Regions from separate parts of the Rahnella inusitata genome, predicted to be linked through region 3. Evidence: predicted binding sites of a transcription regulator. Region 3 holds the regulator's gene; each other region holds the start of a gene.

Evidence for each region. The regulator PhoB, encoded in region 3, activates phosphate uptake and scavenging genes when phosphate is short. The targets are predictions, from matches to a motif close to CTGTCATAAAACTGNCNNAT.
Region 1: the regulator PhoB is predicted to act here: its motif matches at 5,235-5,254, upstream of phoA (alkaline phosphatase).
Region 2: the regulator PhoB is predicted to act here: its motif matches at 2,806-2,825, upstream of pitA (inorganic phosphate transporter PitA).

What each region holds. Positions count from the first base shown of each region.
Region 1 covers NZ_CP065024.1:2,497,339-2,505,134, forward strand. The annotation lists gene I2123_RS11755 (ABC transporter permease subunit) at 1-629, shown strand, start outside; gene I2123_RS11760 (P1 family peptidase) at 663-1,748, shown strand; gene I2123_RS11765 (M55 family metallopeptidase) at 1,745-2,566, shown strand; gene I2123_RS11770 (LysR family transcriptional regulator) at 2,575-3,465, shown strand; gene phoA (alkaline phosphatase) at 3,729-5,153, opposite strand; gene putA (trifunctional transcriptional regulator/proline dehydrogenase/L-glutamate gamma-semialdehyde dehydrogenase) at 5,398-7,796, opposite strand, start outside.
Region 2 covers NZ_CP065024.1:607,288-615,083, forward strand. The annotation lists gene uspA (universal stress protein UspA) at 1-438, opposite strand, end outside; gene uspB (universal stress protein UspB) at 787-1,122, shown strand; gene pitA (inorganic phosphate transporter PitA) at 1,229-2,734, opposite strand; gene I2123_RS02785 (BaiN/RdsA family NAD(P)/FAD-dependent oxidoreductase) at 3,057-4,259, shown strand; gene I2123_RS02790 (hypothetical protein) at 5,528-5,752, shown strand; gene I2123_RS02795 (helix-turn-helix domain-containing protein) at 5,793-6,443, opposite strand; gene I2123_RS02800 (fimbrial protein) at 6,701-7,252, shown strand; gene I2123_RS02805 (fimbrial biogenesis chaperone) at 7,313-7,796, shown strand, end outside.
Region 3 covers NZ_CP065024.1:4,029,485-4,037,280, reverse strand. The annotation lists gene sbcC (exonuclease subunit SbcC) at 1-2,476, opposite strand, end outside; gene sbcD (exonuclease subunit SbcD) at 2,473-3,711, opposite strand; gene phoB (phosphate response regulator transcription factor PhoB) at 3,929-4,618, shown strand; gene phoR (phosphate regulon sensor histidine kinase PhoR) at 4,640-5,959, shown strand; gene I2123_RS18905 (cobalamin-independent methionine synthase II family protein) at 6,217-7,320, shown strand.

The sequences.
Region 1 (7,796 bases), 1.5 Mb from region 3:
GCATCATCTTTGGCGCACGGATTTCTTTGTACGTCGGTATTTTTTCGGTCACGCTCGGTATGATTGCCGGTGTGCTGCTTGGTCTGCTGGCGGGCTATTACGGCAAATGGCTGGATATGTTGATCATGCGCGGTTCAGACGTATTGTTCGCATTTCCCGGCATGTTGCTGGCGATTGCGGTGGTGGCGATCCTCGGCCCCGGTCTGAACAACGTGATTATCGCCGTCGCCGTGTTCAGCGTGCCAGTGTTCGCCCGCATCGTGCGCGCCGCAACGCTTTCCATCAAACAAAGTGCCTACGTGGAGGCCGTGCGTTGTGTCGGCGCGCCGGACCGCGTGGTGATATTGCGCCACATCCTGCCGGGCACATTGTCGAACGTGATCGTCTATTTCACCATGCGCATCGGCACCAGTATTCTGACCGCCGCCAGCCTGAGTTTTATCGGTCTCGGCCCGGAACCGGACGTCCCTGAGTGGGGCAACATTCTGGCAATGAGCCGTAATATGATGATGGCGGGCAAATGGAACGTCAGTGTTTTTCCGGGGCTGGCGATATTCCTCACGGTTTTGGCATTTAATTTACTTGGCGACGCGCTGCGCGACACGTTGGATCCTAAACTGAAGAAATAGCCTGATGACTTAACTCGCTGAAATGGAAGAGAGATGCATCCGCAATACCCAGAACCCGATGAATTTACGCAGCAGGCACTGGCCGCGCTGCTACAACGCTGGCGCACGACGCGTCAGATCTTTCGCCCGCGCTTTCCGTGCGGGGCGACTAACGCAATAACGGACGTCACCGGTGTCACCGTCGGCCACAGCACGCTGGCGGCGGGGGACGTCCAGACCGGCGTTACTGCTGTCGTGCCGCCCGGCGATAATCTCTATCAGCAGCCTTTACCGTGCGGCGTAGCGGTGCTCAACGGCTTTGCCAAACCGATGGGGCTGATTCAGGTGATGGAGTTGGGCGAGCTGCAAACCCCGATTCTGCTCAGTAACACCTTCGCCACCGGTGCGTTGTTCAACGCGATGATAAAACGCAGCTGTCAGCAGTTCCCGCAGATGGGTCGCCCCGATGCCACCATCAACCCGCTGATCCTCGAATGTAACGACTTCTGGCTCAACGATATTCAGGCCATGGCGGTGAGCGAAGATGATGCACTCACCGCACTCGACGGCGCGACAAGCACCTTCACCCGTGGCAGCGTGGGAGCAGGGCGCGGCATGAGCAGCTTCGGTCTGAAAGGCGGTATCGGCACGGCGTCGCGCTGGTGCGAAGAACTCAATGCCACGCTCGGCATACTGGTGCTGGCGAACTTCGGTAAACTCTCTGAACTTACGCTCGACGGCGTGCGCGCCGGTGATGCTATCGCCGAAGTGTTGCCAAATATCGCGCCGCAGGTCGATGCCGGTTCAGTCATCATCATTTTGGCCTGCGATCGTTATCTCGACAGTCGCCAGCTAGGCCGCATTGCCAAACGCGCCGGTGCCGGGATCGGGCGTCTGGGCAGCTACTGGGGGCATGGTTCCGGCGATATCGCGCTGGCATTCTCCACGCAGCGTGACGGTGTCACGTTGACCGATGACAAGCTCGAGCCTTTACTGGCGCTGGCCGCGGACGCCACCGAGCACGCGGTCATTGACGCGATGCTCAGCGCCGAAACCGTCTGCGGCTTCGACGGACATTTCCGGCTGGGGCTGAGTGAAGTCCTTGACAGCCTTGCCAATTTAAAAGGGAACGAATCATGAAAATTTTTATCTCTGCTGACATCGAAGGTATTGCGGGCGTGATGCGTCCTGAACAATGCAGCCCCGGCAATGCCGATTACGATGCCGCGCGGGCACTGATGGAACAGGAAGTGAACGCGGCGATTGACGGCGCGTTCGCCGGTGGCGCGACGGAAGTCACGGTAGCCGACAGCCATGCGATGATGCAAAACCTGCGCGCCGACAAAATCGATCCGCGCGCCCGTCTGGTGCAGGGAAAACCGCGCGGCCTCTCGATGGTTGAAGGTTTGCAGCAACAGCAGTACGACGGCCTGATGTTCGTCGGTTTCCACACTGCCGCGGGTGAAAATGGCGTGCTGGCGCATACCATTAATGGCCGCGCTTTCTACCGCGTCAAACTCAACGGTAACGTAGTGGGCGAAAGCGATTTGTACGCGGCCGCCGGTGCCGAGCTGAACGTCCCGCTATGGCTGGTGACCGGCGATGATCATCTCGAAACCTGGATCCGTCGCCATTATCCTGAATCTCAGTACGTCTGCGTCAAACGCGCGATTTCCGCCAACGCTGCCGAATCCGACAGCCCGGCAATCGCCCGCGCGAAAATCCGTAAACACGCCACGCTGGCGGTCAGCAAACCCGCACCGATCACCGCCGGAAGATTCAGCCCGCCGTATCATCTCGAACTGATGACCGCCAGGCCGGTGCTGGCCGATTTGTTCTGCCTGATCCCTGGCGTCGAGCGGCTGGATGCCGTCACCGTCGGCTATCACAGCCCGAACGTGGCCAATATCATCAGCCTGCTGAGTGCATTTTCCTATCTGGCAACGACTCAGAAATAAGGCAACACATGCGCTTACGTCACATTGAAGTGTTTCAGGCGGTTTTGCAGGCGGGCAGCGTCAGCGGCGCGGCGCGCTTGCTGAATGTGTCGCAACCGAACGTCAGCCGCGTTCTGAATCACGCCGAGCAGCAGCTGGGGTTCACGCTGTTTGACCGTACGCCGCAGGGGTTGATCGTGACGCCGGAAGGGCGCAGGTTGATGCCGGAAGTCGAGGCGTTGTTCAGCCATATTCAGGCGATCGGTGCGCTGGCGGAGCAGCTGCGTCAGGGCGAAGGTCAGCATGTGCGCATCGGTTCTGCTCACGCCCTGGGTCACAGCGTGATGGCGCCGGTGCTGGTAGATTTCCGCCGTCAGACCCCCGGCGGCAGCGTCGAACTGGTGACCGGACACTTCAACACGCTGAGTCAGGATTTGCTGCAATACAAAATGGATTTCGCACTGGCCTTCGGCGAGCCTGCCACGCAGGAGCTGGTTTCGGAGTCCATCTATCAAGGCAACATGGTCGCGCTGTTGCCGAAGGATTCCGAGGTTGAAGGGCCGGTATCGCTGGCGTGGCTATGTGAAAATGATCTGATGATGCTACAGCAGCAGGATCCGCTGGGTCTGGTACTTAACCGCGTCTTGCGCGAAAACGGCCTGACGCCGCAGTCTTCATTGCACATCAAAACCTACTCTGTCATCGCCGACATGGTGCTGGCCGGCGGCGGCGTCGGGGTGGTCGATACGTTTACCGCCCAGCGGTATGTCGATCAGCTGAAAATTTGTGAGGTCATCGAGCCGTTACCCTTTGAGGTGATTTTGCTGAACAGGCGCGACCAGCCGGTATCTCAGGCGGCGCTGAAGCTTAAGCAGCTGATAAGGCGCAAATTATGGGCATTGGGGGAGGGGGGCGGTTAAAAAATCAAAATCAAATTCAAGGTCGAGTGTTGCTACCCACGGGCTACGTAAAACAGTACACAGACAGATCCCTCCCCTGCGAAGGAGAGGGTTGGGGTGGGGTATGATGCCAAATCAATAAGTTCACGTTTTCTCCGGCAAATTCATGGCGTGTTATACCCCCTCCCGGCCTCCCCCTTCGCAGGGGGAGGAGCAAAGCAAACCCGTAAATATTCTCGGTCAGAGACAAACAGCCGCCTTATAGCCGCCCGCTGCACTAAAAACTATTCGATCCCCATTGCCCCTTTCATCGTAAAGAAAAGATCAGTCTGATCTGTCAGACCCACCACATTCGCCGCGTGTGGCCCAAACGCTGCAATCCGCAACTGGGTTCCGGTGTGGCCCTGGGAGTCATCCTCTGAGTTACCGTAACTGATGGTCATTGGTGCGCCATCTTTGGTGGTCAGCGTCTGCGTCAGGCCGGGAGCTTTGGCGTCGGCTTCGATGATTTGGCTGGAATGTGCATGGTCGGCGGTGACAATCACCAGCGTGTTGCCGTCTTTGCGGGCGAACTCCAGCGCTTTCTGAACCGCTTCATCCAGGTCGACCGTTTCACCGAACTGTCCGCATGGATTAGCAGCGTGATCCTGCTTATCAATTGATGCGCCTTCCACCTGCAGGAAGAAGCCTTTTTCATTGGTCTTCAGCAGGTCGATGGCTTTTTCTGTCATTACGGCCAGCGTCGGGATATCCGCGGTGCGCTGCGGGTTGGCTTCACAGGTGACGGCGGGTTTATCAATGTTGCCGTGATAAGAGGCTTTCGGACCCTGCCAGCGCACCGGCATGTTGCCTTCGGAGAACAGACCCAGCAGCGGTTTTTGCTGACCGGCCTGGGTAATAGCAGCGAGCTTGTCGGCGTTTTCGATCCACTCATAACCCTGCGCCAGCGCCTGATCTTTCAGAGATTTCCCCGTGAACTCGCCGCTTTTCGCCAGCTGGCTGAATGATTTTCTGCCGCCGCCGAGCGTGACATCGGCGCGGGCGTGCAGCAACTGTTCGGTGATTGAGCCGCGTCCGCCGTTTTCCAGCGCATTGGTGGCACATTTCTCTGAGGTTTCTTCCGGGCCGTAGCATTTACGCGACGTCACGTGCGCGATTTGTGCAGCGGGCGTTGCATCCTGTAACTCTGCGGTAGAAACGTTGCCGGTGGCTTTCCCCGCCGCTTTGGCGATTTCGAGGATTGTCTGGTGATCTTTACCGTTCACATCCACGCCGATTGCGCCGTTATAGCTTTTCACGCCGGTGGTCCAGGCGGTAGCGGACGCAGCGGAATCGGTAACGTAGTTAGGTTTTTGCGTTTTTTTATCAAGAGAATAATGCGTGTATTGGCCGGTCAGCGGCAGGGCGTCGATGCCTTTGAAATAGCCGCCCGCGCCTTCTGCATAATTTCGCGCGGAGGTAATTTCGGAATCACCCATACCATCGCCGATCAGCAGGATCACGTTCTTAACCGTTTTGTCAGAGAGCGATGCTTTCAGCGCGGCTGTCTGGTCACCGCTCAGACGGCGAGCGCCACCTTGTTCAGTTATCACACCTTTAGCGGCGCGATCGGACAAGGCGTTATCTTCAGCAGCAAATGCTCCTGCAGAGGCGGAAAGCAGTAAAGAGGCGGCGATGGCGCGAGCGATCAGAGATACAGGTTGTTGCATTGTCAAAACTCCTTTTGATGAAGCGTCAGAAATAAAAACACACAGTTTGAGTTATTTTGTTACTGGGAGGGTAGATCAGGAGGATGACGGATTTATGACAAAGAATGGAGTGCACGGGGCGTAGTGACGGTTTTCAACATTTTTGAACGCGATCAATGCTATGTAAGGCAATACTCGGTTTGCTCCTCCCCTACGAAGAGGAGGGGCAAAGCTGCCATTGCGGCAGCCTACGGACGTAAGAAATTCAGCCGATGGTCATCAAACTCGCATTTCCCCCTGCCGCCGCGGTATTCACGCTCAAAGAGCGCTCGTGAAGCAGACGTTCGAGCAGGATATTGTCTTCGCCGCGGGCGAACCCTTGTACGGAGACAATCGGGCCAGGGCGGTTGGCGATAAGCTGGCAGAGTTCACGCAACTGATCGGCGTCACCGTGATAAATCACCGCATCGAAAACCGGCGCATCGTTGTGCCAGTCTTTGGCGAAGTCCACGCGATCCTGCACGGCTTTCGGCAGCTGATTGAACAACTCGCGCTGCAACGGTGTTTCCGGCCACAGAATGCGGCAACCGGTCGCGGTGACGGCGGCGAGCTGAGTCAGCGCATCGTCCTGATTGTCGGCCAATGCCAGGACGCGTTCGCGCGGCAGCAGGGCGTATGTGTTGCGCTCGCCGGTCGGCCCCGGCAAAGTGCGCAAGGTGCCACCCTGGCTGCTTTCTGCGAATCGTTTGCAGACCTCAATGAAGGCTGCACTTTGCTTCTGCCCGGTGGCCCATTGTTGCAGGGCGCGGTGCGGTGCCAGCAGTGCTTCGCGCACCGAGGCATCCAGCGGCAGTTCGCGATCCTGACGCAACAGGGTCTGCTGAACGGCGAATTGCGGACGGCTGCTCAGCAGGCGGTATAAGTACAGCGGACCGCCTGCTTTCGGGCCCGTGCCGGACAGGCCTTCGCCGCCGAACGGTTGGACGCCGACCACCGCGCCGACCATATTGCGGTTCACGTACATGTTGCCAACGTGCGCCTGCTGCGTGACGCGGTGAATGGTTTCGTCGATACGGGTGTGGATCCCCAGCGTCAGGCCGTAGCCGGCGGCATTAATCTGACCGATCAGCTTATCCAGATCCTGACGGGCGTAACGCACCACGTGCAGCACCGGGCCGAAAATCTCTTTCTTCATTTCATCGAAGCTGTCGAGTTCAATCAGCGTGGGTTTAACGAACGTCCCGCGTGCCCATTCGCTCTGGTCGGCTGCGAAAGTTTGTGTTGCCTGATATACCGTGCGGCCTTTGGCGCGCATGGCGTCGATGTGTTTCTCAATACCTTCTTTGGCCTCACTGTCAATAACCGGCCCGATGTCCGTAGAGAGACGTTCCGGGTTGCCCATCCGGCATTCGGCCATGGCACCGCGCAACATCTGCAAGGTGTGGTCGGCGACGTCATCCTGAATACACAGCACGCGCAGGGCGGAACAACGCTGACCGGCGCTGTCGAACGCCGAAGCCACCACGTCCATCACCACCTGTTCGGTCAGCGCAGAAGAATCCACGATCATCGCGTTCAGACCGCCGGTTTCAGCGATGAGCGGCGTAGGACGCCCCTGCGGATCCAGCCTTCCTGCAATGTTACGTTGCAAAATACCCGCTACGTCAGTGGAACCGGTGAACAGTACGCCGCGAACGCGTTCGTCATTCACCAGCTGCGAACCGACGGTTTCGCCTTTGCCCGGCAAAAGTTGCAGAACGCCCGCCGGAACACCCGCTTCATGCAAAATACCGACGGCCAGCGCGGCGATAAGCGGCGTCTGTTCGGCAGGTTTGGCCAGCACGCTGTTACCGGCTGCGAGTGCAGCAGCAATCTGACCGGTGAAGATCGCCAGCGGGAAGTTCCACGGGCTGATGCACACCACCGGCCCGAGTGGACGGTGGGTGTCATTGGTGAAGTCTTCGCGGATCTGCCCGGCATAATAATGCAGGAAATCGACCGCTTCGCGCACTTCGGCGATGGCGTTATTAAAGGTTTTTCCGGCTTCGCGCACCAGCACGCCAAGCAGACTTTGCAACTGCGCTTCCATCAATTCTGCTGCGCGTTGCAAGATTGCGGCGCGCTCTTCGGGAGGCGTCGCAAACCAGATGGCGCCGGCAGCGGCGGACGCGTCCAGCGCGCGGCTGATTTCCGCTTCTGTCGCTTCGCGCACGTGGCCGACGATGTCGGTATTTTCAGACGGGTTGACGACCGGCAGGAATTCGCCGTCGTCCGTGGGCGCATCAATCATCGGTTGCGCGGTGATTGGATGGCTGGCGCTTTGCAACAGGGCGCTGGAAAGGGAAGCCAGGCGATGTTCGCTTGACATGTCCAGACCGGCGGAGTTCACGCGTTTGCTGCCGTACAGATTACGTGGCAAGGCGATGCGCGGGTGCGGCAATCCGACCTGTCCTTCGCTGGCGGCCAACGCTTCAACTGCCAGCACAGGATCGGCGACCAGCTCTGCAATTGGCAGTGTAGCGTCGGCGATGCGGTTCACGAAGGAAGTGTTCGCGCCGTTTTCAAGCAGACGTCGCACCAGATACGCCAGCAGCGTTTCGTGCGTTCCGACCGGGGCATAGATGCGGCAAGGGCGGTTCAGTTTGCCTTCGGCAATTTTCCCGA
Region 2 (7,796 bases), 1.3 Mb from region 3:
CGCTTCTTCTTCCTCGTCACGCAGTGGGACGATCAGCATGTCGATATGGACGGTATTAATGAGCTGGCGCGCGGAGGACATCAGTTTGCTCCAGAAATCCTGGTGATGGCCGCACAGCACTAAATCCACGCCGTATTTGTTGATTGCATCGACCAGCACCTGCGCAAGATCGCCGCTGCCGCTCAGGGTTTCGGAAATCGGATAACCGGCGTTTTGCGACAATTCATTCAGCGCGTGGTGGGTTTCTTCCGAAATTCGTTTTTGCATGTCGCCCAGATTGACGTCAATAAGGCCGGTATACAGGTCCGAATAGTTCACATCAACGTGGATCAGGGACACTTTGGCGTTATACGGACGCGCCATGGAGACGGCTTTCTCAACTAAAACCTTGCTCTCTGGCGACAGGTCTACTGCAATGAGTATGTGTTTGTAAGCCATAAGAAAACTCCTTCCATAAGTCGGTTAACAGCAATATCAGCATCATGCGAAACTCATGCTTTTAGTATAGCCCCAAAATGGTTAAAGAAATCAAGCATACAGATCCCATTTCCTTATCTGATAAAGCATAGATAGAAATAATATGAGCCAGCGTCCCCATTTCCAGATTCGTTTCCTACACTCAATGAATGCAGGGTTCTCCTGCTTTGGCAATTTTCTGTGATGTGAAAAGGGGCGGACCGCGTTGTGTCCGGGGGTGTGAAATCGCGGAAAGGCAGGGCGAAACGTCGGGTGTGTGGCCGATTGCGGGCCGCATCGCGCGGGGTGAGTTCTCCTTGAGGGGGAATCATGATCAGTCCCGTTGCGCTATTTTGGGCTTTATGTTTTGTGTGTGTGGTGAATATGCTGCGCTATTACTCTTCTCTGCGCGCATTGCTGGTGGTGCTTCGGGGATGCGATCCCTTGCTGTATCAGTACGTGGATGGCGGTGGATTCTTTACGTCTCACGGCCAACCGAGCAAGCAGATAAGGCTGGTGCGATATATCTATGCTCAGCGTTACGTTGAACATCACGACCCTGAGTTTATCCGTCGTTGTGAGAGAGTTCGTGGTCAGTTTGTTCTGACGACCGCGCTGGTGGGGCTTATCCTCATCAGTATGCTGGCGATGCTCATCTGGTATTAACCCTGAATAATCGTTGTGAGGATGTGTGAAAAAGGAAACAAAAAGGCGACCTGTGATTGCTCACAAGGTCGCCTTTTTCTTACCTGAGCCGCAGCTCAGACGTTTATCAGATAAGCTTCAGCGCAATCCAGTACAGCAGGCCGGAAAGTACAATCGAGACCGGCAGGGTTAAAATCCATGCCATCGCGATGTTCTTCACGGTTTTAGACTGCACACCGCCGCCGTCCACGATCATGGTGCCCGCAACCGCAGAGGACAGCACGTGCGTGGTGGAGACTGGCATACCGGTGTAACTTGCCACGCCGATAGACACCGCCGCCGTCAGCTGCGCAGACAGGCCCTGTGCGTAGGTCATGCCTTTCTTACCGATCTTCTCACCAATGGTGGTCGCAACGCGCTTCCAGCCAATCATGGTACCCAGCGCCAGCGCCAGTGCTACCGCGATGATGATCCAGATCGGAGCATATTCGACGGTCTGAAGAATGTCGGTTTTCAATTCGCCGAGGAAGCGTTTATCCGCAGGCGAGGTTTCCGGCAGCTTCGCCACTTTATCGGCCGTATCAGACACACACATCAGCAGGCGACGCATATGGCTGCGTTCATCCGTTGCCAGGGCGCTGTAAGACGGCAGATTGGTCAGCAGCGTTTGCGCGCGGCCGATAGCGTCGAGTGCGTGGCTGCTGTCGCAGTGGAACACTTTCGTAGCGTCGGTCGGTGCGATATTCACGTCTGGCGCAGGCACCAGAGGCGTTTGCGCGACCACGTGCGGTACTGCATCAACATGCTGCTGATAGTACTGTCCGAGGTGCGTCACGGCGTCGCGGGTACGAGTGATATCGTAACCCGTGGCGCTCATGTTGAGCACAAAACCTGCCGGAGCCACACCAATCAGGACCAGCATGATCAGGCCGATACCTTTCTGACCATCGTTTGCGCCGTGAGAGAAACTCACGCCAATAGCCGACAGGATCAGGCCGATACGGGTCCAAAAGGGTGGCTTCTTCTTGCCGTCTTTCTTTTCACGTTCAGCAGGCGTCAGGTGGATACGAGCATGTTTCTTATTGCCACTCCAGTAGCGACGCAGCAGGAAAATCATGGTTCCTGCGACAATCATCCCCACCAGAGGCGAGATAATCAGAGAGGCAAAAATACCGATCATTTTAGGAATGTTTAATGCATCGACCACGGAGGTGTGAGTCATCAATGCATTGGTCAACCCTACGCCAATGATGGCGCCGATCAGCGTGTGTGAGCTGGACGCCGGCAGACCAAAATACCAGGTGCCGAGGTTCCAGATGATCGCTGCCAGTAACATCGAGAACACCATGGCAAGGCCATGCGTGGAACCAACGTTGAGCAGAAGATCGGTTGGAAGCAAATGAACGATGGCATAAGCCACACTCAAACCACCGAGTATGACGCCAAGGAAGTTAAATACCCCTGCCATCACGACCGCTAATTGCGAACGCATTGCCCGGGTATAGATGACGGTTGCTACTGCATTGGCCGTATCATGAAAACCGTTGATGGCTTCATAGAACAGAACAAACAGTAACGCGAGAATCAATAACGAACCGGTATGAAAATCCAACCCGGCAAATAGATGCAGCATAATTGTTACGCCAGTTAGTGGTCATGAACGCCGCGCATTATCTGCGAGAACAGGGTGTCTATAAAAGGAAAATATGACATTTTTTTGATTAAAAACGGGTCAAAAAAAGCCGAAGCGGAGATTAAATCAATAATAATCAGTGATTTATTTACCCTTTCTTAATTGAAACATTTGCTTACTTAGCGCCATAAAACCCTGCTGCGACTGGTGTAACCCCTGTCAGTCACTTACAATCCGCGGCGCATGGCGGGCAAAATCGGCCCAGAAGCAGAGCGTATCCTATTTAAAACGTAGCTGAATTTTACGAAAAGAGAGGCCAAAAGTGGAACAGGTTGATGTGGTAGTCATTGGTGCGGGTGCGGCAGGCATGTTCTGTGCAGCGCAGGCCGGACAGGGTGGCTGCCGGGTTCTGCTGCTGGATAATGGCAAGAAAACCGGACGCAAAATTTTGATGTCCGGGGGCGGACGCTGCAATTTTACTAATCTATATGCCGAACCTGCTGCCTATCTTTCGGAAAACCCGCACTTCTGTAAATCCGCACTGGCGCGTTACACCCAGTGGGATTTTATCGACATGGTCAACCGCTACGGCATCGCCTGGCATGAGAAAACGCTCGGCCAGCTATTCTGCGACGACTCCGCCCAACAGATTGTCGCTATGCTCGATAAAGAGTGCGAGCTGGGGAATGTGGATGTACGACTGCGTAGCGAGATTTCCGACGTTCAAAAAACTGAAGACGGCTTTATTATCAAAGTGAACGGCTCAACTGTAAGTACTCACTCACTTGTGGTGGCGAGCGGCGGGCTTTCCATGCCGGGGCTGGGCGCAACGCCATTCGGTTATCGTCTGGCCGAGCAGTTTGGCCTGAAAGTTTTACCGACCCGCGCCGGTCTGGTGCCGTTTACCCTGCATAAACCGCTGCTCGACCATTTGCAGACATTGTCCGGCGTCTCGGTGCCTTCGGTGCTGACCGCGCAGGATGGCACCGTTTTTCGCGAAAGCATTTTGTTTACCCATCGCGGCATGTCCGGCCCGGCGGTTTTACAGCTATCCAGCTACTGGCAACCGGGTGAGTTTGTGAGCATTAACTTACTTCCAGACACTGACCTGGCGGCATTTCTTAACGCTCAGCGACAGGAACATCCGAATCAAAGCCTGAAAAACACGCTGGCGATGCAACTGCCGAAGCGTCTGGTCGAATGCCTGCAAACCCTCGGTCAGCTACCGGACGTCACGCTGAAACAGCTGAACGTGCCGCAACAGGCCGAACTGGTTGAGCAACTGCAGAACTGGCAGGTGCAGCCGAACGGCACCGAGGGTTACCGCACGGCGGAAGTGACTCTCGGTGGTGTCGATACCAAAGAACTTTCCTCGAAAACGATGGCGGCGGCCAAAGTCCCCGGTCTGTATTTCATCGGCGAAGTGGTAGACGTCACCGGCTGGCTGGGGGGTTATAACTTCCAATGGGCATGGAGTTCAGCGTGGGCGTGTGCGCAGGATTTGGTGGCTGTTTTGGAACAATAAACTTTGTACAGTAATTACACTCCATCACGTCAGCATTGGTGGCGTTGACCCGCTCTCTGTATGTGATCCAGCCATAATCAGGAATAACCGGCTTCTTTGGGTAATATGCCGGAGATAGGTGTCATGACCATCTGGCGAGAGCTAACACGTAGTGGAAGTGAAAGCAGATTAGAGGCCAACAACTAGACCAACTCAAATGGGGTAATGTATTGATTCACAAGCCTCAGCTAAAAAACCATTATCGCCATCTCCTAAAGTTTTTGTGATTTTTTTCTGATTGGTTATGCAAAGAATACCTAATCTATGAATGATTGTTTTGTAATCTTTTTCATTGGGGTTTTATTAATAATTAATCGGTTACTCCCGCATTCATCGATTAAAACTTCCTAATATCCATTACACATGGAGAGGTATTCTATTCAATAGAGAATTATTTAACAAAATATCCGTCGCGATCGAGCTGAATAAATACCAAAATAACGGTCGGTCGTTTTGGGGAGTTTTCGGCTATACGGGAAAAAGCCCAACTGGCGTGGGAGGGATAGGACGGTCGGGAACGCCCCCGTTTGAGCCGCCTAACTGTATTAGAGGGTATGCAATTCAATGATATTAATGAATTAGACCAGAGGTGGTAAGTATGTGGGCGACTTTAGGCGAAGTCTTTCCCAGTCCGTCATTATCATCTTTACCTACTGAAACATATAGAGCAAACCCCGATACGGGGTAGTTGAGTAAATAATTGGGCTATCTGTGAGTAAACCATAATATGTGCCAAGGTAGAGAACAATATCAGTACCCCATGAAGATATTTATAGCGAGTATAGCTGTGGGAAAGTCAAAATCTATATAAATCCGAAACAGGCATTAAGAATAAATAGGACTAAATTCTACTGTCTATCCTAACGGGTATTAGTGTTATACAGATAAGTCAGTGTTATGACTTATGGTTTAACCTCTACGCTCACTGAAAAATACATTTACTAAGTTATGACATGGTATGTTATTAAATATCTTGCCATGGGATGAAAACTCTGCAGTAACGTACGTTCGTAGAAAATTTCGCTTTTATACTTGCTGATTAACACGTTATTGTCTTATTTCAGACAATAAAAAAGTAGGGGTAATCGATCCATTTCGGCACAATAACAAATAAGACGGAAGGATTTAATTGTTAGATGAAGTATTTAATTCCATGCCAAAAAATGTTGGCAAGTCGATTACGGAACGCCTGATATCCAGGTGATAATTTATTTAAAAACGGATTGATCATGTTCAAGAAAATTTTACTTAGCACTATTTTAGCTTCTGCGTTAGTCTCTTCTTTTTCTCAGGCTGCTGATTCTCAAACCCAGCAGGAGAAAAAACGCTTCGAAGAAACACTGGTTAAGCCATGCCAGGGCAAGCAAGCGGGCGATCAGGTGCAGGTTACCACCCCGCGTGGTACGTCGGTAATGGCAACCTGTAAAATGACCGCAGAAATAAATATTAAGTAAAAAGTCAAAATATGAGGGAGATAATCCCTCATATCCCCCGTTAGAACTCCTTGGGCAAAGAAGTCACACTCAGCAACATTCCACGGTGCACATCAATGTATCCACCTTTCCTCAGTTCAGAAATTATTTTCATAATGTGGCTGCGCGATAATAATGTTCTGTCCTGGATGTAACGAGCAAGGTTTGTTTTACTTTTTATTTCATCAGGCTCTTTATTTAGCTCTAGAATATAGATGCGAACATTATCATAGGATGTTGGTCTGACCATATTCAGATTATGATGGAGATAATTACTGGCCGTAAACAGTAGCATCATTGAAAATGCCTTCCACAAATTATCCACTTCAAGCCGTGATGACAGGTCATCAATAGATATAACACCTATTTTCATTGATTCATTTGCCGAAATATACACCGGATCAAGAGGAATGATATAATTGCTCGTTCCCAGAAGAAAAGGGGCGTCTGCGGTGCTTAATATTCGGCCATCAGAAGCGCGATGGATAGTCACGCTGCCGGTTTCAATTAGATAACACATGGGTCTGCCGTTGCTAAGATAACTAAAACGCTGCCCTTTGCATGCAGAAATTGGAATGGCATGCGGGGCAAGGGCCTTAAGTAAAATCTCAATGTCTTCAACAGGTTTAAAATCACGTAATGATATAGAAGACCTTTTTTTTTCCCGCTGCATAATCGCTCCAGTTTATAAATTTCAGTCTTTTAAAAGACAATTTTTAAAGTATAGCACTCAAAAGCTATAACGGCGCTTTAGTGATATCAGCTCATAAAACAACCGCCAGCAAGTCATTTTTTGAAAGTCTGATAACGGACAGATAAATCGTATCTAAAAGTCCGGTGCTGGAGCAAAATGCGCCTAAGAAATACATCTCCTGTTATTTCTTCTTCAAATTTTATCTCGTTAATTTGTACTTCCTGAGGCTATTGAAAATGAACAAACATATTAAGACCGCGGTGCTGTTAACTGCTATTGCATTAAGCTCATCATCTGCCTTTGCTGCCGATGGCCAGGTGAAATTCACTGGAAAAATTCTGGATGCTGCCTGCACCGTCGACGGCGCTACGGACGGCGCAATTACCGTTACGATGGGCGAAGTGTCTAAAACTTCGCTGGCGGCAGCAGGCGATACCACCGATGCCACGAAATTCCACATCAAACTGTCTGCCTGCCCGGATGCGCTGACAACGGCTAGCATCAAGTTCGACGGCACGGCGATGGGGGGGGATGACAGTATTCTTGCATTGACCGCGGGCACTGTAGACGATCCCTCAGCTGAACAAGTGGGTATCCAGATTACTGATTCCGCAGGCGCAGTTGTTCCTTTATATACAGCGTCAACGGCTATCCCTGCTACAGCTGGTGGTACTGCGGACACCGGTACGTTCGATTTGCCATTCACCGCCCGCTATATTTCAACCGGTGCTGCCGTGAAAGCCGGTGTAGCAGATGCCGCAGCTAACTTTACCGTTGTCTATAACTAATCTCATTATTTAATATTCCGGATGATATTACATCATTCGGAATATAATGGAAATTTAACGATGAAATTAAAAACCCTCTCATTACTTGGTTTATTTCTGCTTACGCTGAACTCAGCGTATGCCGGTATTGTGGTCGGTGGTACTCGTGTTATTTATGATGCTAGCAAGAAAGAAACTTCACTTAATTTGACAAATCCGGATAAAACCCCTTATTTAATCCAGTCGTGGATTAACAGTTCAGACGGCAGCAATAATAAAGCGCCGTTCGTGATCACTCCTCCACTCTTTCGCCTGGACGGGGATCAGCAAAACGTTTTGCGTATTGTTCAGGCAGGTAACTTACCTCAAGATCATGAGTCAATGTACTGGCTGAATGTGAAATCCATTCCGTCTACGGGAAAATCAATTACGCAAAATACCTTACAAATCGCGGTTAAAACCACAATTAAATTGATTTATCGGCCGACAGGATTAAAAGGACATTCAGCGGAGCAGGATGCGGATAAATTGGTCTGGAAACGGTTAGGAAATAATGTCCAGGTAA
Region 3 (7,796 bases):
GTTGCAGCCGTTCTTTTTGCCGCTGTAGTTGCTGACGCAGCCCGTCATCGAGCAGGGCGAGTCTCACCGCATCTTTGTCAGAGAATTCGCTGGCGGCCAGCGCCTGTTGCCACTCGCTCTCAGCCTGATGCAGACGTGCCGTGGCCAGCTGATGTTGCTGCTGTGTGCTGGCCAGCTGACCGGCCAGTTTATCGCGCTGTTCCTGTGCTTTGTTCAGTGCGTCGGTCGCGTCGCTGACGGCTTTCTCGGCGGCCAGTTGCTGCTGATGTAAGTGCTCGCGAACCTGCGCAATCTGGCGATCGCCGAACAGACTGCGACGCTGCGCGTTCAGCTCTGCCAGCGTTTTCTCGCCTTCAGTAAACTGTTTTTGCAGGTGCTCCATCTGTTCCTGAAGTCTGACCTGACTTTGCCCGATAAGCGTAAACCGCTCGCTCAGCAGGGCGGCGTGTTGCTGCGTTTTCTGTTGCTCCGTCACGGCGTCATTCAGCGCATCTTTCGCCTGTTGCAGGGCCCGCGCCAGCTGTTCGTGCTGACCCAGCAGATCCTGAGATTGTTGTTCTTCGCGATCGCGTTCCGCCAGCCATTGCTGAGCAGCGTCGGTATCCTGCAACCCGAACGTCAGGTTCAGCGGGGTACTCAGCTGCTGCCAGCTTTCCTGATGTGCGTTCAGCTGTTGCTTATCCTGCTCAAGCTGGGTTTGCAGACGCATTTGCTGCTCTTTCAGGCTTTTGATCTTCGCCGCCAACTCAATGCCGCTGGCTTTTTCTTTATCGAATTCTGCCTGCATTTGCTCCAGCCGCTGCGCGGTTTCTGACGGTTTGACGTCCTGGTAGCTTTCCACCGCCGGATGCGACGTCGAGCCGCACAGCGGACACGGCTTGCCGCTTTGCAGATTCGCGCGCTCGGCGGTGAGGCTGACGATCAGCTCTTCACTTTTCAGGCGCGCTTTAACGTCATTGAGATGTTCCAGTTGCTTCTGACATTGCAGACGTATCGCGCCAAGCCGCTGTTCTTCTTCCGTGACCTGCGTCTGGATCTGTAGGAAATCGGCGTTTTGCTGCACCACCCGGCGATTCAGCGGAGGGTAAAGCTGTGCGAGCGAATACAGCTGCTGGCGCACTGGCCGAAGTTGTGTCAGTTCGGCTTGGCGTTTTTGCAAGGCCGTCAGCGGATGCTGATTTTCCAGCGTGGCCTGATGTTGTTGCTGCGCGGTGAGTGCATCGGTCAGGGCCGTATGCCGTGTCTGATGCTGACGACTTTGCTCCTCAAGCTTCTGGCGTTCGGCGGTCAGCTGTTCCAGCGTGAGATTCTGTTCGCTGACTTGTTTTTGGACATCATTCACTGACTGCCGGGTGTCGTTTTGCGATTTCTGCCACTGGGCGATGCTGTTATCCAGTGGCAGGATCTGTTCTTCAATCAGCGTCTGCTGCTGGCGCTGTTCTTCGGCCTGTTTCTGGCGCTCACTCTGCGCCAGTTCTGCGGCCTGTTTCAGCGGCGTCATCTGCGCCAGTTGCTGTTCCTGCTGGTGAATCAGCTCTGCGGTCTGCTGTTGCAGGCTTAGCGTTTCCTGCTCGCATCGCTGGCGATCGTTCAGTCGTGAACGGAGTTTTTCCGCCGGTTCGCTGCGCGCCAGTTGCTGTAACTGCGGCGCAGCCTGCGCCATTTCCTGCTCCGTCGCGGCCAGCTGTTGCACCGATTGCTGATGCTTTTGCTGCACCTGCTGCCACTGTTGCAGCCAGTTAAGATCCTGCTGACGCTGCTGCGCCTGCTGACTGAGGCTGATTTCCTGCGCGTTCAGTTCTTTAAGCTGCATTTCCAGCGCCAGACGCTGTTCTTCACTGAGCAGTTCGATACCGGCCATGCGCTGATGCAAACCGTCGAGCGCCACGCGCGCCTCTTTATGTTGTTCGAATACGCGCTCAGACAGCTGGCCGTAGATTTCCGTGCCGGTCAGTTCTTCCAGCAGTTCGGCGCGATCGTTGGCGTCGGCATTGAGAAAGGCCGCAAACTGCCCCTGCGACAGCATCATCGATTTGGTGAAACGGCCAAAATCCAGGCCGGTCAGTTCTGCAATAGCGTCAAGTTTATCGCGGACTTTATCCGCCAGAATTTTGCCGTCCGCCAGCAATGCCAGCTCGACTTTCGGCGCCTGTAAATTGCCGTCCGGCGAGTTCTTCGCCCGGCGCTGGCTCCAGAAGGCACGGTAGCCAATGCCTTTGACCTCGAACTCCACTTCGGCCAGCGATTCGGCGGTGTGGCGGGTCATCAGTTCATTCTGGCTGGGTGTGACGTTGAGGCGCGGCGTCTGATGATACAGTGCGAGACAAATGGCATCGAGCAGGGTGGTTTTCCCCGCGCCGGTCGGGCCGGTGATGGCGAATAATCCGTTGCTGGCAAAAGGCTCAGCGGTGAAGTCGATTTTCCATTCGCCTTGCAGCGAGTTTAGATTTTTTAAACGCAGGCTGAGAATTTTCATTGTGCGGCGTCCTCTGCGTGATGGCCGCTGGTGACCTCATCGACCACCTGCGCGAACAGCGTGCGCATCCGCGCCTGACGCTGTTCGTCGGCGTCCGCTTCGAGCGACAGCCGCCGCTCGAAGACATCGCTCACGCTCAGCTCGCTGAGGGTTTCTTTTTCCTGTTGTTCAATGCTGTTAATGCGCTGTTCTTTACTGCGGCGCAGCAGCACGACTTCCACCGGCAGTTCGGCGGTCAGCGTCTGGATCCGCCGCTGAATGTCGCTGAGGTAATCCTGCGTCGCGACTTCAATATCAAGCCAGACCGGTTTTGTGGCATCGCCGTCGGTAAACTGCATCAGTTGTTTTTCTATTTCGGCCAGCGAGCCTTTGATCATCTGCATCGGCTGAAATACCGGAATTTCCAGCGTGTCGATGCTGTTAAGCGTTGCACCCGTAAAATCGAGCAAAAACACGCTTTTGGCTTTGCCGAGTTCGTCAAAACTCAGCGCAATCGGCGAGCCGCTGTAGCGGATGTGGTGGGTTTTCGCCACGCACTGGGCGCGATGAATATGCCCGAGTGCAACGTAATCGACCGGCGGAAAGGCCTGTGCCGGAAAGGCGTCGAGGGTGCCTATATAAATGTCACGTACCGAATCCGAGGTGCTGACGCCGACGGTGGTCAGATGGCCGGTGGCGATGATGGGCAGCGGAACGCCGAGCTGGTCACGCTTCGCCTGTGCCGCTTTATATAAAGCGTCATAATGGGCGGCGATGGCTTCTTGCAATGCCAGCTGCTTGTCGCTGCCGGACTGACCAGCCTGACTGGCTATCAAATCGCGCGGGCGTAAGAACGGGATCGCACACAGCACTGCGCCGGGCGAGCCATCCCGATGATTTAATTCCAGAACCTGCTCAGACAAGTCTTCACCGACGGTAGCGATCACGCGGGTATTGAGGCAGGAAAGCAGTTCCTTAGATTCATTGAGCGTGGCGACAGAGTCGTGGTTGCCGGCCAGCACTACCAGCTGGCAGCCGGTGTGTTGTAATTCCACCACGAAGCGGTTATACAGTTCCCGCGCATAGCTCGGTGGCGAGCCGGTATCGAAAATATCGCCCGCCACAATCACGGCATCTGCCTGATGAATTTCCACCTGTTCCGTCAGCCAGCGCAGAAAAGCCTGATGCTCGGCGGCGCGGCTTTTGGTAAAGAAATACTGGCCAAGGTGCCAGTCTGAAGTGTGGATCAGGCGCATGAAACTCCCGGTGATTCGCTGCACGGTAACAATGGCGCAAAGTATAAACGCCGTCGGGGGACGATGTCCCCAGAAAAATCAGGCGCATTTCAGCAAGATGGCTGTCAAAGTGCGGTGTAATAGACCATCCTTTCTATTCATAAATCTGTCACAAAACTGACGCATAATGGCGCCCGCAATCAAATAAAAGATCGCTAACCTATTGGCAGGACCTACGATGGCTAGACGTATATTGGTGGTTGAAGACGAAGCTCCAATCCGTGAAATGGTGTGTTTTGTACTGGAACAAAATGGCTATCAGGCAGTAGAAGCTGAAGATTTTGATTCCGCGATTGGCCAACTGGTCGAGCCTTATCCTGAGCTTATCCTGCTTGACTGGATGTTACCGGGCGGTTCCGGGATCCAGTTTATCAAGCATCTGAAACGTGAAGCCCTGACCCGCGAAATTCCGGTGATGATGCTGACCGCACGCGGTGAAGAAGAAGACCGGGTGCGTGGCCTCGAAGTGGGTGCCGATGATTACATCACTAAACCGTTCTCTCCCAAAGAACTGGTTGCCCGTATAAAAGCTGTGATGCGCCGTATTTCGCCGATGGCGGTGGAAGAGGTGATCGACATGCAGGGTCTGACACTTGATCCTTCCTCCCACCGGGTGATGGCCAATGAGCAGGCGCTCGACATGGGGCCGACCGAATTCAAATTACTGCACTTCTTTATGACCCACTCGGAACGTGTTTACAGCCGCGAGCAGTTGCTGAATAACGTCTGGGGCACTAACGTTTATGTGGAAGATCGAACCGTGGACGTGCATATTCGTCGTTTACGCAAAGCGCTGGAAACCAGTGGACATGACAGAATGATCCAGACTGTCCGTGGCACGGGATATCGTTTCTCAACGCGTTATTAGTCCCCACAGCGGAGAATCTGTGTGTTAGAACGTTTGTCATGGAAACGGCTGGCCGGCGAATTTTTTCTGTTTTGCCTGCCAGCGATCATTCTCGGTATTTTTGTCGGCCATTTTGGCTGGCTTCTCTTTGCGTCGCTGCTGGCGGCGCTGGGCTGGAACTATTATAACCAGCTTAAACTCTCACACTGGCTGTGGCTTGACCGCAGCATCACCCCGCCAAATGGTCGCTGGAGCTGGGAGCCGTTGTTCTACGGGCTGAACCAGATGCAGATGCGCAACCGGCGTCGCCGCCGTGAATTAGGGCAACTCATTAAACGTTTTCGCAGCGGTGCAGAATCCTTGCCGGATGCGGTGGTGCTGACCACCGAAGAGGGCAATATTTTCTGGTGCAACGGTCTGGCCCAGGAACTGCTCGGCTTCCGCTGGCCGGAAGATAACGGGCAACACATCTTCAACCTGCTGCGCTATCCGGAATTTCGCGTCTGGATCCAGGCGCGTGATTTTAGCCGCGCCCTAAATCTCCAGCTCAATAATGAACATTACGTCGAATTTCGCGTGATGCCTTATTCCGAGGGGCAGTTACTGATGGTGGCGCGTGACGTCACGCAAATGCGCCAGCTGGAAGGTGCGCGACGTAACTTCTTCGCCAACGTCAGCCATGAACTTCGCACCCCGCTGACCGTTTTGCAGGGCTATCTGGAAATGATGGAAGACGCCAAGCTGGAAGAGCCGTTTCGCACTAAGGCGCTCGATACCATGCAAGAGCAAACGCGACGCATGGACGGGCTGGTCAAGCAGCTCCTGACGCTGTCAAAAATCGAAGCCTCCGCCAATATGGATTTGCACGAAAAAGTCGATATTCCGGTGATGCTCGGAATGCTGGAGCGCGAAGTACAGACGCTGAGCGGCGGTCAGCACGAAGTGGTGTTCCGCGTAAACGACAAGCTGAAGGTCTTCGGCAATGAGGATCAGCTACGCAGTGCGGTGTCGAATCTGGTGTATAACGCGGTGAACCATACGCCGCCGGGCACCAGAATAGAGGTCAGCTGGCAGCAAACGCCACAGGGTGCGCAGTTCCAGATTAGCGATAATGGGCCGGGGATTGCGCCTCAGCACTTGCCGCGCCTGACCGAACGGTTTTATCGCGTCGACAAAGCCCGTTCCCGTCAGACCGGCGGCAGCGGTCTGGGGCTGGCGATCGTCAAACATGCGCTCAGCCACCACAACGCCCGGCTTGAGGTGATGAGCGAAGTCGGCGTCGGCACGCGCTTTATGTTTACGCTGGCACCGAGACTGATTGTTCCTTCCGATAACACCTCTAAAATTTCAGTGAAACCGTAATTTGCTGTTTTCTATTGAGCCCGTCATTTCTACATGACGGGCTTTTTTTGCTTGCTGCTTCATGAACTCTCCGCATTTGATCATGAATTTATTTCACCTCCCATGAAAATTCCTCTGTTGTGGGTGAGTAACCGGCATGACAGTATGGCCTTAAAGCCATTTAGACATCTAGAAGTCTAAATGTAACGCGGCGTAATTATTTACCCTGTAAATCATTTGCATTTCGTCTGCGACGGGGTGCCATTAAGGAGTCTTTCATGCAACGTACCACCCCTCCGTTCCGTGCTGACGTGGTCGGCAGTTTCCTTCGCCCGGCGGCTATCAAAGAAGCCCGTAAGCAGTTTCAGGCCGGTGAGATTGATGCCGGGCAACTGCGCGCCGTTGAAGATACCGAAATCCGCCGCGTGGTGGATTTACAACGCGAAGCCGGTCTGCAGGTGGTCACTGACGGTGAGTTCCGCCGCGCGTGGTGGCACTTCGATTTTTTCGAAGGGCTGAACGGTGTGGAAGGTTACGACGCAGTCCAGGGGATTCAGTTCAACGGCGTACAGACCAAAGCGCGCAGCATTAAAGTCACAGGCAAACTCGGCTTTGGTTCACATCCGATGCTGGAAGATTTTCGTTTCCTGAAAAGCATCTGCGGCAGCGCAGTGCCCAAAATGACCATTCCAAGCCCGAGCGTAATGCATTTCCGCGGTGGCCGTAACGCCATCAGTAAAGAGGTGTATCCGGATCTGAAAGACTATTTCGACGATTTGGCACAGGTTTACCGCGACGCGATTAAAGCGTTTTACGACGCCGGTTGCCGTTATCTGCAACTCGACGATACCGTCTGGGCGTATCTGTGCTCGGAAGATCAGAAGCAGCAAATCCGCGAGCGTGGCGATTCTCCTGAAGAGTTAGCACGTACTTACGCTGACGTGCTGAACAAAGCCATTGCCGGTAAACCGGACGATCTGGTGATTGGTTTGCACGTGTGTCGCGGTAACTTCCGCTCGACCTGGATTTCAGAAGGTGGCTACGAGCCGGTGGCTGAGATCCTGTTTGGCGGTGTAAATATCGATGCCTTCTTCCTTGAGTATGACAATGAGCGTTCCGGTGGTTTCGAACCGCTGCGCTTTATCAAAAAAGGCCATCAGCAGGTGGTTCTGGGGTTAATCACCACTAAGTCCGGCGAACTGGAACTGGCCAAAACCGTCGAAACGCGTCTGGCGGAAGCGGCGCAATATCTGGATATCAATCAGATTTGCCTCAGCCCGCAGTGTGGTTTTGCCTCGACGGAAGAGGGCAACAGCCTCACCGAAGTGCAGCAGTGGGAAAAACTGAAACTGGTGGTGGATATCGCTGCCCGCGTCTGGTAATACGGCAGATTGGTTGTTTTGTGACCTCACAAATATGCTGGATATTGTGCGTGTAATCGCCTCTTAATGGTGATTTCACGCACTTTTTGCCATTAAGGAGCATATCTTGTGCTTACTTCGCTTAAAAATCATACATATCATATTGCGTGTTTCATGCCGTATTTAGTGATAAAGGCTGCTTTAGAGTATTAATCTGGTTGAACGCTCTGCTTTTTGGATCTCGGCTTGCCTTTCTGCGCTATAAACGTTTACCTTAGCCCCCGCTGTCGCTCGATACTCCCTGCATATGCCCGTCATATTTCACGTTGCAGATGCGTTGGCCACGCTCGTTAACCCGAATCACTTACCCAGGTAAGCCCATCGGGATTTCCTCGCTTGCCGCCTTCCCGCACCATGAAATATTTAGGGATAACAACATAATCATCTGCATATCATCAGGCGTTTTAAGCACACTTCGATCTTACAGTGGTGCTCTC